One region of the Candidatus Thiodiazotropha endoloripes genome, then DNA from elsewhere that is predicted to be linked to it. Evidence: predicted binding sites of a transcription regulator. Region 1 holds the regulator's gene; each other region holds the start of a gene.
What was found. The regulator FNR, encoded in region 1, switches genes on or off when oxygen is low (the NO sensors DNR and NnrR bind a similar motif). The targets are predictions, from matches to a motif close to TTGATNTANATCAA.
Positions count from the first base shown of each region.

Region 2: the regulator FNR is predicted to act here: its motif matches at 1,620-1,633, upstream of A3193_RS15895 (cytochrome-c peroxidase).
Region 3: the regulator FNR is predicted to act here: its motif matches at 1,312-1,325, upstream of A3193_RS15470 (cytochrome-c peroxidase).
Region 4: the regulator FNR is predicted to act here: its motif matches at 1,853-1,866, upstream of A3193_RS12620 (ribonucleoside triphosphate reductase).

Region 1 is NZ_LVJW01000003.1:609,245-612,352, reverse strand. It holds gene A3193_RS02810 (sulfur globule family protein) at 174-524, shown strand; gene fnr (fumarate/nitrate reduction transcriptional regulator Fnr) at 920-1,678, shown strand; gene dnaQ (DNA polymerase III subunit epsilon) at 1,738-2,442, opposite strand; gene rnhA (ribonuclease HI) at 2,447-2,881, opposite strand; gene A3193_RS02790 (class I SAM-dependent methyltransferase) at 2,914-3,108, opposite strand, start outside.
Region 2 is NZ_LVJW01000006.1:1,158,574-1,161,681, reverse strand. It holds gene A3193_RS15910 (heterodisulfide reductase-related iron-sulfur binding cluster) at 1-351, opposite strand, end outside; gene A3193_RS15905 (rubrerythrin family protein) at 432-848, opposite strand; gene A3193_RS15900 (Fur family transcriptional regulator) at 1,124-1,552, shown strand; gene A3193_RS15895 (cytochrome-c peroxidase) at 1,854-2,843, shown strand; gene A3193_RS15890 (glucokinase) at 2,926-3,108, opposite strand, start outside.
Region 3 is NZ_LVJW01000006.1:1,064,285-1,067,392, reverse strand. It holds gene A3193_RS15475 (YbaN family protein) at 1-55, shown strand, start outside; gene A3193_RS15470 (cytochrome-c peroxidase) at 77-1,240, opposite strand; partial or broken gene A3193_RS15465 (isoaspartyl peptidase/L-asparaginase family protein) at 1,412-2,328, opposite strand; gene A3193_RS15460 (SlyX family protein) at 2,545-2,748, opposite strand; gene A3193_RS15455 (ArsR/SmtB family transcription factor) at 2,763-3,098, opposite strand; gene A3193_RS15450 (response regulator) at 3,101-3,108, opposite strand, start outside.
Region 4 is NZ_LVJW01000006.1:462,722-465,829, forward strand. It holds gene A3193_RS12605 (hypothetical protein) at 1-429, opposite strand, end outside; gene A3193_RS12610 (thioredoxin family protein) at 722-1,102, shown strand; gene A3193_RS12615 (MBL fold metallo-hydrolase) at 1,121-1,759, shown strand; gene A3193_RS12620 (ribonucleoside triphosphate reductase) at 1,962-3,108, shown strand, end outside.

The DNA of each region.
Region 1 (3,108 bases):
TGTTTCGCAAATAACAACTACTGAGGCTAGTAGCACTTTACCCGACAGTCCAAGCCGTTTTTTCGGCCGACCTCGTTGTAGAGTCCTCAAGCATCGTATGATGGAGGCTTAGGAAGCCACTTTTATACATCACCGATGGTAGTATCAAAACAATCATTTGAGAGGAAGAAAGCATGACTAAATTTGCTAAAGTTCTGAGCATCGCTGCTCTTGTAGCTGCGTCTACCAGTGCCTCTGCCTGGTGGGGCGGTCCTGGCTATGGTAACCGCGGCTGGAACAATGACGGTTGGGGCGATGGTTGGGGTGATGGCTCCGGTGATTTCAGCTTCGGCATGAGTGGTAATGCCCGCGGTTCTGGCTATGGCCGGGGTAACAACTACTACCGTGACTATGGTGGCTATGGACCTTATGGTTATGGCGCTCCATACGGTTATGGTGCTCCTTATGGCGCTCCTTACGGTGCTCCATACGGCTATCCTGCGCCTCCAGCTGCAGCACCTGCACCAGCTGCACCGGCTCAATAAGCCTACCCATGTGCAGAAAAGCCGGCCTTCAGGCCGGCTTTTTTTTGCTCCCAACGGCCCTGGATACGGCTCCTGCAATGACCCAAAGTAATAAAAAAACCAAAACGACTTGATCAACATCAAGAATTTCTGGAAAAATAGGCCGTGTGCTGGTTCACAAAATAGTAGAGAGACAAGGATGTGGTTGTAGGATGGGGAGACAAGCTATCCGCTCCGACAGGCTGTTTGCCGGGAATGCGGTAGAGGTGGCTCCAGCGGTTTAAACATCAACCTCTGGGAGCTGTAACGCCATTGAGGAAATTGAGGTCATCTCGGAAAGGAAATGATACCCCTGACGCGAAAACCGTCTTTACCAGGCGTTGATATCAAAGCACCCCGCATGCTGGAGCGATTACTTGACTAGCAGAAAAGTTGTCTCATTTGAAAATATCAAGGTAGCCTGCAAGAACTGCAGTCTGGCCACCCTCTGTCTACCGATGGGATTGACACCGGATGACGTGGAGCGCCTTGACTGCATCATCAAACGGGGCCGACCCTACCATCGTGGGGATCATCTATACCGTGGCGGTGATAAGTTCCATAGCCTGCGGGTCATCACCAGCGGCTCGGTAAAAACCTACAGTCCCAACGAAGATGGCGGAGAACAGGTACTGGGCTTCCACCTTCCGGGTGAGCTGATCGGCCTGGATGCCATTCAGGATGATTGCCACACCTGCTCGGCGATTGCCCTTGAGACCACTGCGGTGTGCGAGATCCCATTCTCCCAGTTGGAGTCTCTGAGCGCCATCATGCCCAGCCTGCAGCATCAGATGTACCGCCTGCTGAGCCGCGAGATCGGCCAGGATACGGAAATGCTGACCCTGCTGGGTAAAAAGAGTGCCGAAGAGCGCCTGGCCACCTTTCTGCTCAGTTTCTCGGAGCGATTCAAACAACGGGGGTTTTCAGCCAGCGACTTCTTTCTCAGTATGTCCCGTCATGAAATCGGTAACTATCTTGGCCTGGCCGTTGAAACAGTCAGCCGGCTTTTTACCCGTTTTCAGGATGAAAACCTGCTGAGGGTGGAACGCAAACATGTTCAGTTGCTCGACATACCCAGACTCTACGACATCGTGCAGGGCAGCGACAGCGCCAAATCGAGTCAATCAAGGGGCTGACTTAGGGCCTGTTAACACTAAATCTAATAGGCCCTAGGGTCTTTTCTCCGATTCGACCGCTACGGCTGTTTGTGCCAGATACAGGCCTCACCCATCGCTTCAAGCTGCCGCTGATGGGCTTCCAGCTCGGACTCATCCGCCAGGATCACCTTCAGGGGTGGACGGTCGGCAGCCAGACGACGGATATTGTCGGCCGCATTCTCATCGCCACCCTGCTGTCCGAGCTGATCATCCAACACCAGTGCCGCCTGGCCGCCGGTCATCATCAGATAGACATCCGCCAGAATCTCCGCATCGAGTAGTGCTCCATGAAGCTCACGATGAGAGTTGTCGATATCGTAGCGTTTACACAGGGCATCGAGGCTGTTCCTCTGCCCCGGATGCATCTTCTTTGCCATCACCAGTGTATCGGTAACCGCGCTAAGCGTGTCGATACGCTGGGGATTCTCCATCAGTTTCAACTCATGATCGAGGAATCCCACGTCAAACGGGGCGTTGTGGATGATCAGCTCGGCACCACGTACATACTCCACGAAATCCTGGGCCACATCACAAAATCTGGGCTTATCGGCAAGAAACTCATTGGTGATGCCATGCACCTCGATAGCTCCGGCATCGATCTCCCGCTCCGGCTGGAGAAACTGATGAAAATTGTTACCGGTCAGCCGCCTGTCGACCAGCTCGACACAGCCGATCTCAATGATCCTGTGGCCCTGTTCAGGCTCCAGACCTGTGGTTTCAGTATCGAGCACGATCTGACGCATCATCCTACAGCTCCTGGATACCCTTGTTGGCCAGCTGGTCCGCCAACTCATTACCGGGATGCCCCGCATGCCCTTTCACCCAGTGCCAATCCACCTGGTGTTTTTTAACCTCGCAGTCGAGGCTCTGCCACAGATCGGCATTTTTCACCGCCTTCCTGGCGGCCGTCTTCCAGCCATTCTTTTTCCAGTTATGAATCCATTGGGTAATGCCATTTTTGACATATTGGGAATCGGTGGTCACAGCGACACGACTGGCTCTTTTCAGCTGCTGTAATCCCTTGATGACCGCCAACAACTCCATGCGATTATTGGTGGTGCTGGCCTCGCCCCCAAAGAGTTGTTTCTCATGATCCCCATAGCGCAATACTGCCCCCCAGCCACCAGGCCCGGGATTGCCCTTGCAGGCGCCATCCGTAAAGAGTTCTACATGCTGTGTCATCGAATTCTGCTGCAATCCATGGTAGGTGTAACTCAGGTACCGTTTCTGATTGTGGGTTCAGCTGCGGTGGGAATAACCCGCTTCTTCACCGACCATTTCGGCCGGATCGGGGTGATCGTCACCACTCGCTTCACCGCCAGTATGATATACACACCACCAAAATTCGGATAGACCTTGTCACCGAACTGCTCCATAAACTGCAACTTCTGCATCACACCCAGGCTTTG
Region 2 (3,108 bases), on a different contig from region 1:
CGCTCGCAGCATTAGGTGGGGAAAGTCGATGTTCCATTCGTGAGGCGGCACATAGGGACATTTGGTCATGTAACAGAGGTCACACAGGTAGCAGTGATCCACCACCTGCCAGTAATCCTCTTTGGCAACACCATCCACCTCCATGGTTTCCGATTCATCCACCAGATCGAACAGGCTGGGAAAGCTTTGACATAGGCTGACGCAGCGTCGACATCCATGGCACAGATCGAAGACCCGTTCCAGCTCCTCCATTAGGCTCTGTTCGTTATAGTATTCGGGATTTTTCCAGTCGATGGGATGCCGGGTCGGGGCTTCCAGATTACCTTCTCGTTGACCGGTCGGTGCTGCCATGGGTATCTACTCCTGCTTTGAGGCTGGGCGGCCCCATGCGAGGCCGCCGAATCGGGCGTTGCCCGTGCCTGATCTGGTGCTTAGTCCAGCTCGTCCAGAGCTTTCTGGTAACGGTTGGCATGAGAACGCTCGGCCTTGGCCAGAGTCTCGAACCAGTCTGCGACTTCATCGAAACCCTCATCACGGGCAGTTTTGGCCATGCCTGGATACATGTCAGTGTATTCGTGGGTTTCACCTGCGACTGCGGCCTTCAGGTTATCGCCAGTAGGGCCGATGGGCAGACCGGTTGCAGGATCGCCACACTGCTCCAGATACTCAAGATGACCATGGGCATGGCCGGTTTCACCTTCAGCGGTGGAACGAAACAGGGCTGCTACATCGTTGTAACCCTCTACATCGGCTTTTGCAGCGAAGTAGAGGTAGCGACGATTGGCTTGGGATTCTCCGGCAAAAGCGTCTTTCAGGTTTTGCTCTGTATTACTACCTTTGAGTTCCATATCTGGTTCTCCGAAATGATGGTTATTGTGGAATTGCACGTTGAGCCCTGCAGGCTCTTCGCTGATGCTTAGAATAGTTCTAAAAATAATTGGAAGCGAATGGTCTTTTCAATGGCAATGATAGTTTTTGCCTAATACGAAATTGTTTTGAGATGGAACGCGCTTACTGGATTCTGGCCTATGGGTCAGCGCAGAATATAACCCTATGTAAAACATGTTAATAATATGCGGCTGTAGAATTATCAGCCGTTTGAATTTATACTCAGCGGATGAATTTGAACGAACAACAACAGCCTCCGCAAAAGCGAAACATCACGCAAATGATGATCGCTCATGGGGTCAATCTGACCAAACAGCGGCGTATCATTGCGGATGTCTTGTTCGAGCGTAACCAGCATGTCACTGCGGATCAGCTCTTCGATCTGGTCAAGCAGACTGGCAGCCGGGTATCAAAAGCGACGGTCTACAACACCCTGGGACTGTTCGCCCGGAAGGGATTGGTGAGGGAGATCTTTATCGATGCCTCGCGTACCTTCTACGATTCAAACAACAGCCATCACCACCACTTCTACAATGTGGATACCGGTGACCTGATCGATATCAAAGATCGTTTGGCACCCCACTTCATCGCACAGGATCTGCCGGAAGGCACATCCATGGATGTTGTCGATCTGGTGGTGCGGGTTAAAAACATCAAGCCCTGAGCGATTAGCCCCTTTCCAGCCTCTTTTGACAGATCAGTGAATTGCGCTTTTCACTGAGTTGGAAACATTGACCTATGTCAATGCTTTAAATTTAGACTAATTCTAATATTCACCTCCACCTTGTGTGGTTTTTGTGGTTGGCCGGAGTCGGTCTCAACTAAACAGTCCATACAAGTCGAAAATAATTAAAGCGAATGTGTTCCCAAATGGCCTGCAGCTGCCCGAGTTGAGCAGCAGGCGGATTAAGTCAGTTATTCCATGAGGATGGTTCCAGTCTTCGAGAAACTTACAGGTAAAGGACATGAACTTTAAAATTTCTCTGATCGCAACAGTGCTGCTAGGTATTTCAGGCCAGGCTATGGCAGCGGAAGAACCCATCAAACCGATTAAACCTGTTCAGAGCATTAATCTGGGGCAGGTTGAGTTGGGTAAGAAACTCTATTTTGACCCTCGTCTCTCCAAATCCGGCTTTATTTCGTGTAATTCATGCCACAACCTGAGCATGGGGGGCACCGATAACCTTAAAACCTCGATCGGTCATAATTGGCAGCAGGGTCCGATCAACGCGCCTACCGTCCTGAACTCCAGCCTGAATGTGGCTCAGTTCTGGGATGGCCGGGCTGCAGACCTGAAAGCACAAGCCGGTGGTCCGATCGCCAATCCGGGCGAGATGGCCGCAAGCCATACCCTGGCGGTTGAAGTGCTGGAATCGATCCCCGAATACGTGATGGAGTTCAAGAAGGTATTTGGTGTGGATAAAATCACCATCGATGAGGTGACCCAGGCGATTGCCGAGTTTGAGAAGACCCTGGTGACCCCCAACTCGGATTTTGACAAGTGGTTGCTGGGTGACAAGGCTGCCCTGAGTGGTGAGGAGCTGAAAGGCTACAAGCTGTTCAAGGAGAGCGGCTGTACCGCCTGCCATAACGGTGAAGCGGTCGGTGGCAACTCTTTTCAGAAGATGGGTCTGGTCGAGGCCTATAAGACCGATAGCAAGGCGGAAGGTCTGAGTGCGGTGACCGGCAAGGATGCGGACCGCTTCAAATTCAAAGTACCCACTTTGAGAAATGTGGAGATGACCTACCCCTACTTCCATGATGGTGAAGCCCAAACCCTGACCGAAGCCGTCGATGTGATGGGCAGGCTGCAACTGGGGCGCAAGTTCACAGATGAGGAGAACGGGCAGATCGTGGCCTTTCTCAAGACCCTGACCGGGGATCAGCCATCCTTCATGATGCCGATTCTGCCACCTTCAACAGACAATACTCCGGCACCGAAGCCTTTTGATTAAAGGACCGTCGCCGGCAGGTTCAAACTGAACCTGCAGCTACACGCCATGCACCCTTCCGGGTGCGTGGTTCATTCCGGGGTGATCAATCCTGCAGAGCGGCAAAGTGGGCCGCACCCATCAGGGCCGTCTTATCATTCAGGATGACCCTTACCGGCATTGCCGTGACGATGTGCTGCATACGGCCTTTGGCGAGAAAAGCCTGCATGAACTGACCCTCATTCAATAGCGGCATTATCTGAGGTGCAATACCGCCACCCAGATAGAC
Region 3 (3,108 bases), on a different contig from region 1:
GGTTGCAATCTGGCTCTGGCAGCGCCCGGAGCCGACCCTTTCCCGTCAAGGTTAAACCTGAACCCACGGATTCAGGTTAAAAATAGCCATCCGTCAGGGTGAGCATGAAATTGACCAGATCCGCTCGCTCCTGATCGCTGAGATTCAAGCCTTCGAAGGTCCCTGCATTCATCTCTGCAGCGATATTCGGATCATTCACTTCCGGGGTGATGAACAGATTGGCCACTTGAATATCGTAGTGCAGGACTACCTCTTCCAGTGTCTCATAGACCCCATTGTGCATATAGGGGGCGGTTAACTCGACATTGCGCAGTGTCGGGACTCTGAATTTACCCCGTTCGGCCGCCTCATCACCGCGCTCGATGGCGCTGCTGGCGCCCAAGCCTTGATCGACAAAACTGCTGTCTAGAATGTTGGCGGGATTTTGTGGATTACTCGGTGTGCCGATGTTGTAGTAGCGGAAATTGGTGAACAGGGACTCCTCGGAGGTTGTGCCGAGGGGGTGGCAGTTGGCGCATTTGGCTTTCGTGGCATCCTGGAACAGATCAAAGCCACGCTGTTCCGACGTCGTGAAGGTGTAGTCCCCATTCAGATAGGCATCGAATTTTGAACTGAAGGGATTGACCTCGTCGGATGACTCAAAAGCCGCTATTGCCGTGGCGATGTTGTGATAGGCCGTATCCGTATCGCTGAAGGCGTCTTCACCGAAGAGTGCGGTGAACTCATGGGCATAGTCGGAATTCTGTACCTTGCCGACCACTTCTTCAGCAGAAGCGTTATTCATTTCCAGGGGATTCAGGAATGGTCCTTTGGCCTGGGTTACCAGGTCGAGAGCCCGGCCGTCGAGAAATTGCCCTCCCTCATATTTTGAATCGGTTTCCTGAGTCTGCGCTGCCGCCGCAACGGTAGTGAATGAGGGCGTAAAGGCGGCATAGGCAGCCGTTGGCGCATTGCGATCTCCAAAGGTCCCACCCACGGAGCCTTCAGAGACAGGAGCGTCAACGGTCACCCTCGGGTCGGCAAAGCCACTATCCGGATCATGACAACTGGCACAGGCCTGGTTGCTACCGCTTGAGAGGTTGGTATCAAAGAAGAGCTTTCTGCCCAGCGCCTCCATGGTGACCTGACTGTTCTGGTTGGTATTGCTGTCCGTGTCGCTGCTGTCTCCACCTCCGCCACCACCACAGGCCGTGATCGCTACAGTCAGACATAGTGCGCCCAAGCTTTCCATTCTTGTCATGGATCCACCTCGAATCGGGATTAATCTCTGGATTAGGTGGATAGATGTAATGGGGCTTGAGCGTTTAGGATTTGATTTTGATCAAGAGTTGCCGGTTAATTCGCATAACCATAACAATAATGCGGGATTGATCACATACAATAGTCATTTAGCGACTAAAAATTATCAGGGTTAATCAAACCAAACCATCGATTCACCGCACTTTTCGATCCAGCCATGGATCATCTTTTTAGTCGTCAGGCCACGATTGCATTGGCCGTATTTATCGACCACGATCACGCCACCTCTGCCCTGGGCCTTAGGTGTGAAAGAGTCGATGCCGGCTGCTGTGGCCTGCGCGCCATCCATCTTTTTCATCAGTATCAAATCCGAGATTGTTTTACCAATCAGGGTGCGCATGAAACCTTCGCCATAACCGGTTGCAGAAACCGCACAGGTTTCATTGTCCGCATAGGCACCCGTGCCGACGATCGGTGAATCTCCAACCCGTCCCATGGATTTATTGACCATACCGTCGGTGAAGTGGCGGCTGCCAGATTTCCAGCGAGATCCCTGGCAACGGTTTCAATGGTGCCAAGTTTCTGCGCTGCGTTTTCTGTCTCCGCATCATCGTGATCGAGCACGACTTTGTCTTTCAGTCGCGCCTGTTCCAGCTGTGCCACCCGCTCCGCTGTGTAGAAATAGCTGTCTGGGGTCTGTTCGATGCCGCATTGGTCTGCAAAACGCAGATCACCCTCTGCAATCAGCATGACATGTTCACTTTTCGACATCACATGGCGGGCGAGTTGAATCGGGTTGGCGATATTCTGCACGGCAGCTACTGCGCCGGCAGAGAGGTCCCGGCCATCCATGATCGCAGCATCCATCTCGGCCTTGCCGTGTTCATTCAGTACCGATCCACAGCCGGCATCGAAGAGTGGGTCATCTTCCGGTAGCGATGCACAGCTCTCGACGGTTTGCAGGGCGGACCCACCCAATTCAAGCAGGTCCCGGCCATGCTCCAGAATACGGCGGATACTCTGACGATACCGGCTTGCGGTTCTAGGCTCTTTGAGACACTCCAGTGTTCCCGCGCCGCCATGTATCATTAACGAATAGTGACCATGCTCGGCCATCTGTTATCCCTGGTTGGATCGGTTGTCTAATCATATAGTCTATTTCATAGACCGAGATCCGAGGTTTTTGCAAAGGTTATTGGCTCGCTTGGAAATCTGCCTCTACAACTCGAGGAGTGGGGTCTGAGATGGATATACGGGCTTTGTCCTGTAGCCTGTCGATGGATCTTTTCGCTTGATGGTTGGGAATCAATAGTGCGGCGGCGGTGGCTCGGCTTCTGAAGATTGTAGCGGTGATGGCTCCAGTGCTTTCAGCTTCTCTTTCAGCGCTTCAAGCGCCACTGTTAAGCCGTCAATTTTTTCCTGCTGCTGGGCTAGGGTTTCACTCAGGGAGTGGATTGCCTCGTCCTGAAAGGCAATTCGACTCTCCAGTTCTACAATGTGCTCATCCATTTCAGACCCGTTTGCTATCTTGGGTAGCGGTCATCAAGATTTGCCGGACACAGCACATTACGCATGATGCCGATCAGTTCGAGCAACTGGTGGTTGCGGATCCGGTAGTAGATCCGGTTCGCCTCTTTGCGGGAGACGACGATATTCTTGTTGCGCAACTGTTCCAGGTGTTGGGATATATTGCTCTGCGAGGTGCCGGTGCGTTCCACAATCTCCCCGACAGAGAGTTCGTTTTCCCCGAGTGAACAGAGTATTTTCCATCTTAATGGATGTGCCATGGCCTTGAGCGCATTAGCTGTCAGCGAAGTGTCTTCCTGTTCGGAAGGGCGAGGATCAAGCGGCTCGTTCATTTTTACACTC
Region 4 (3,108 bases), on a different contig from region 1:
AGTGTCGGTCACCGGAGTCAATAGCCGATCCTCTTTCAGCAGCCAGCTGATCTCATTCGACAGCCGGGAGAACTGCTCAAGTCGGGCTGTATCGAGCAACCGCTCCTCACTCTCAGGTTTGACCTGACCGATCGCCTGCTCCGCAGCCTGGATCATCTGACTGATGCCTTCATACTTGGGATGCATCTGCTGCAGGGCCAGTAAACGGGCATGAATGTCCCGCCGCAACAGGGTTAACACCTCGGCAGGCACAGGCAAACCGGGCATACGCCCGATCAGCGCCTCGATTTCAGTTACCCGGTTGAGGATTCGCTGCACCTTCTGATTTCGCTCTTCAACAAAATCGTTATAACGCTGAATGATGCTTGCCAGCACCAGGGTGAGGACTAACAGTCCCCCGACCACAATAAAGAGCGTTGTCTGTTCCATCGATGGATGATCTACCTGCGCTGTATGGTTTTTCTGTCACAATATTAACCCGACACCTTAATAGGTTAGGTTCAGGGCTTCAAGGGTGGCAGGCGCTGCACCAGATCTGGCAGATGGGTTTTGACAAAAGTTTGCTGCACTGTATTCCCAACGCTTGCATTTGAGCATCTCGTGAGTATTGTTCTGACACGATAAACCCGGCGGCTGAAAGTGAACCATTTGGTCACCGGATTAATAAGAACTGACAAAGAAAAAAACAACCTAATCTAAAAACACCACCGGAGATAGCCCCATGTCCTGGGTGATGATCATACTACTGCTGATTGCCAGCTATCTGATTCTGGTACCGCTGCTTACCTACCTCTCCGCGAAAAGACAGATTGGCCTTGAAGTGGCTTCGGAGAGCGGGGAAGCGGAGAGTCGCCTGATCTATTTCTACAGTGAAAGCTGCCCACCCTGCAAACAGATGACCCCGATTATCGACGATCTGTCGAGACACCATGGGAACATCAGCAAAATCAACATCAGCGACGACCCGGAAGCGGCCAGGCAGTACAAAATCCGCGCCACACCGACACTGATTCTGGTAAAAGACGGGGTAATCGATGATATCCTTCTCGGCGCGAAAAAAACCGCCCAGATCGAAAACCTGTTGAACAAGATCGAGCACTGAAGTTGAGGCCAACTGCTGATGCAATACAAAGTCATACCCGTAACCCCCTTCCAGCAAAACTGCACCCTGTTCTGGTGTGAAAACACCCGCGCGGCCGCCATCATCGATCCGGGCGGTGAGAGTCAGCGGCTGATGACCATCCTTGAGGATCTCGAGTTGAAACCGCAGATGATTCTGCTCACCCATGGCCACCTGGATCATGCCGGTGGCGCAGTCGAGCTGGCGGAAAGGCTTGGCGTACCGATCCAGGGACCACACAAGGAGGATGCCTTCTGGCTCGACAACATGGACCAGCAGGCGGATATGTTCGGTTTTGGTGACGGTAGAAAATGCACTCCGGATCAATGGTTGGAGCACGGGGATCAGGTCTCCCTTGGGGATGAGAAGCTGGAAGTCATCCACTGCCCAGGCCATACCCCAGGTCATATCATATTTTTTCACCGGGATAGCCGGGTTGCCCAGGTTGGCGACGTACTGTTCAAAGGCTCCATTGGCAGGACCGACTTTCCCCGGGGCGACCACCAGGCCCTGCTGCGTTCAATCAGAGAGAGGCTCTGGCCCCTGGGGGACGATGTACGTTTCATACCCGGTCATGGACCGGATTCCACCTTTGGCGAGGAGCGCCAGACCAATCCGTTCGTTGCGGACGGCCTATAACCCCGGATCGCCCAGACAAACCGGCAGCAGGGCTCTGCTGCCGCCCCTCTCCCACCATTCAACCCACGATCAGCCAAAGATTTCATCAGATATTTGATGTCAGTCAATTACTGACCTTGAAAACACAATATATTGTGTTTGAATTATTAATCACTCGCTACATATAGATATTCATTGATAATAACGCCGGAGGGCTACCGAGATGCAAGCCACCATTGGGCGACAGAGACTCCGTACACCCAGCAAAATCGTAAAGAGAGACGGCAGCGAAGCGGATTTTGATCCCTCCAAAATCCATAACGCCATCCTGCTGGCCGCTGAAGCCAGCGGTGAATTCGGGGATGAAGAGGCCGCCTTGATCACCGCTCAGGTGGTAAAAGTCCTGACCCACACCGGCTATCGACAGAGTAACCCTGACATCGAGCGGATACAGGATGTAGTGGAACAGGTACTGATCAGCGCCAACCACCTGCAGACTGCCCGGGCCTATATCGTCTACCGGGAGCAACATAAAAAGCTGCGCCAGGATCGACGCACCCTGCTCGATGTCTCCAGCTCGGTGAATGAGTATCTGCAGCGTAGTGACTGGCGGGTCAGCGCGAATGCCAACCAGGGCTACTCACTGGGTGGCCTGATCCTAAACACCTCCGGCAAGATGATCGCCAACTACTGGCTCAACCATGTCTATCCACCGGAGATCGGCGAGGCCCACCGGAGTGGCGCAGTGCATGTTCATGACCTGGACATGCTGGCCGGCTACTGTGCCGGCTGGTCACTGAGAACCCTGCTGCACGAGGGACTCAACGGAATTCCAGGCAAGGTCGAATCCTCACCCCCAAAACATCTCTCCAGTGCGGTCGGCCAGATCGTCAACTTTCTGGGAACCCTGCAGAATGAGTGGGCCGGGGCCCAGGCATTCAGCTCGTTCGATACCTACCTGGCGCCCTTCATTCGCAACGACAATCTCAGTTACGAGCAGATCAAACAGGCTATCCAGGAGCTGATCTACAACCTCAACGTTCCCTCCCGCTGGGGCACCCAGACTCCGTTTACCAACCTCACCTTCGACTGGGTCTGCCCGGAGGATCTGCGCCGGCAGGTACCTGTGATCGGCGGTATGGAGATGCCCTTCCAGTATGGTGAACTGCAAGCCGAAATGGATCTGATCAATCGCGCCTATATCGAGGTAATGACTGAAGGGGATGCCAAAGGCCGGGTCTTCACCTTCCCCATCCCTACCTACAACATTACCGCTGATTTCCCCTGGGAGAGCGAGAATGCCGAACGGCTGTTCCGCATGACCGCCAAGTATGGCCTGCCCTATTTCCAGAACTTCCTCAATTCCGAGC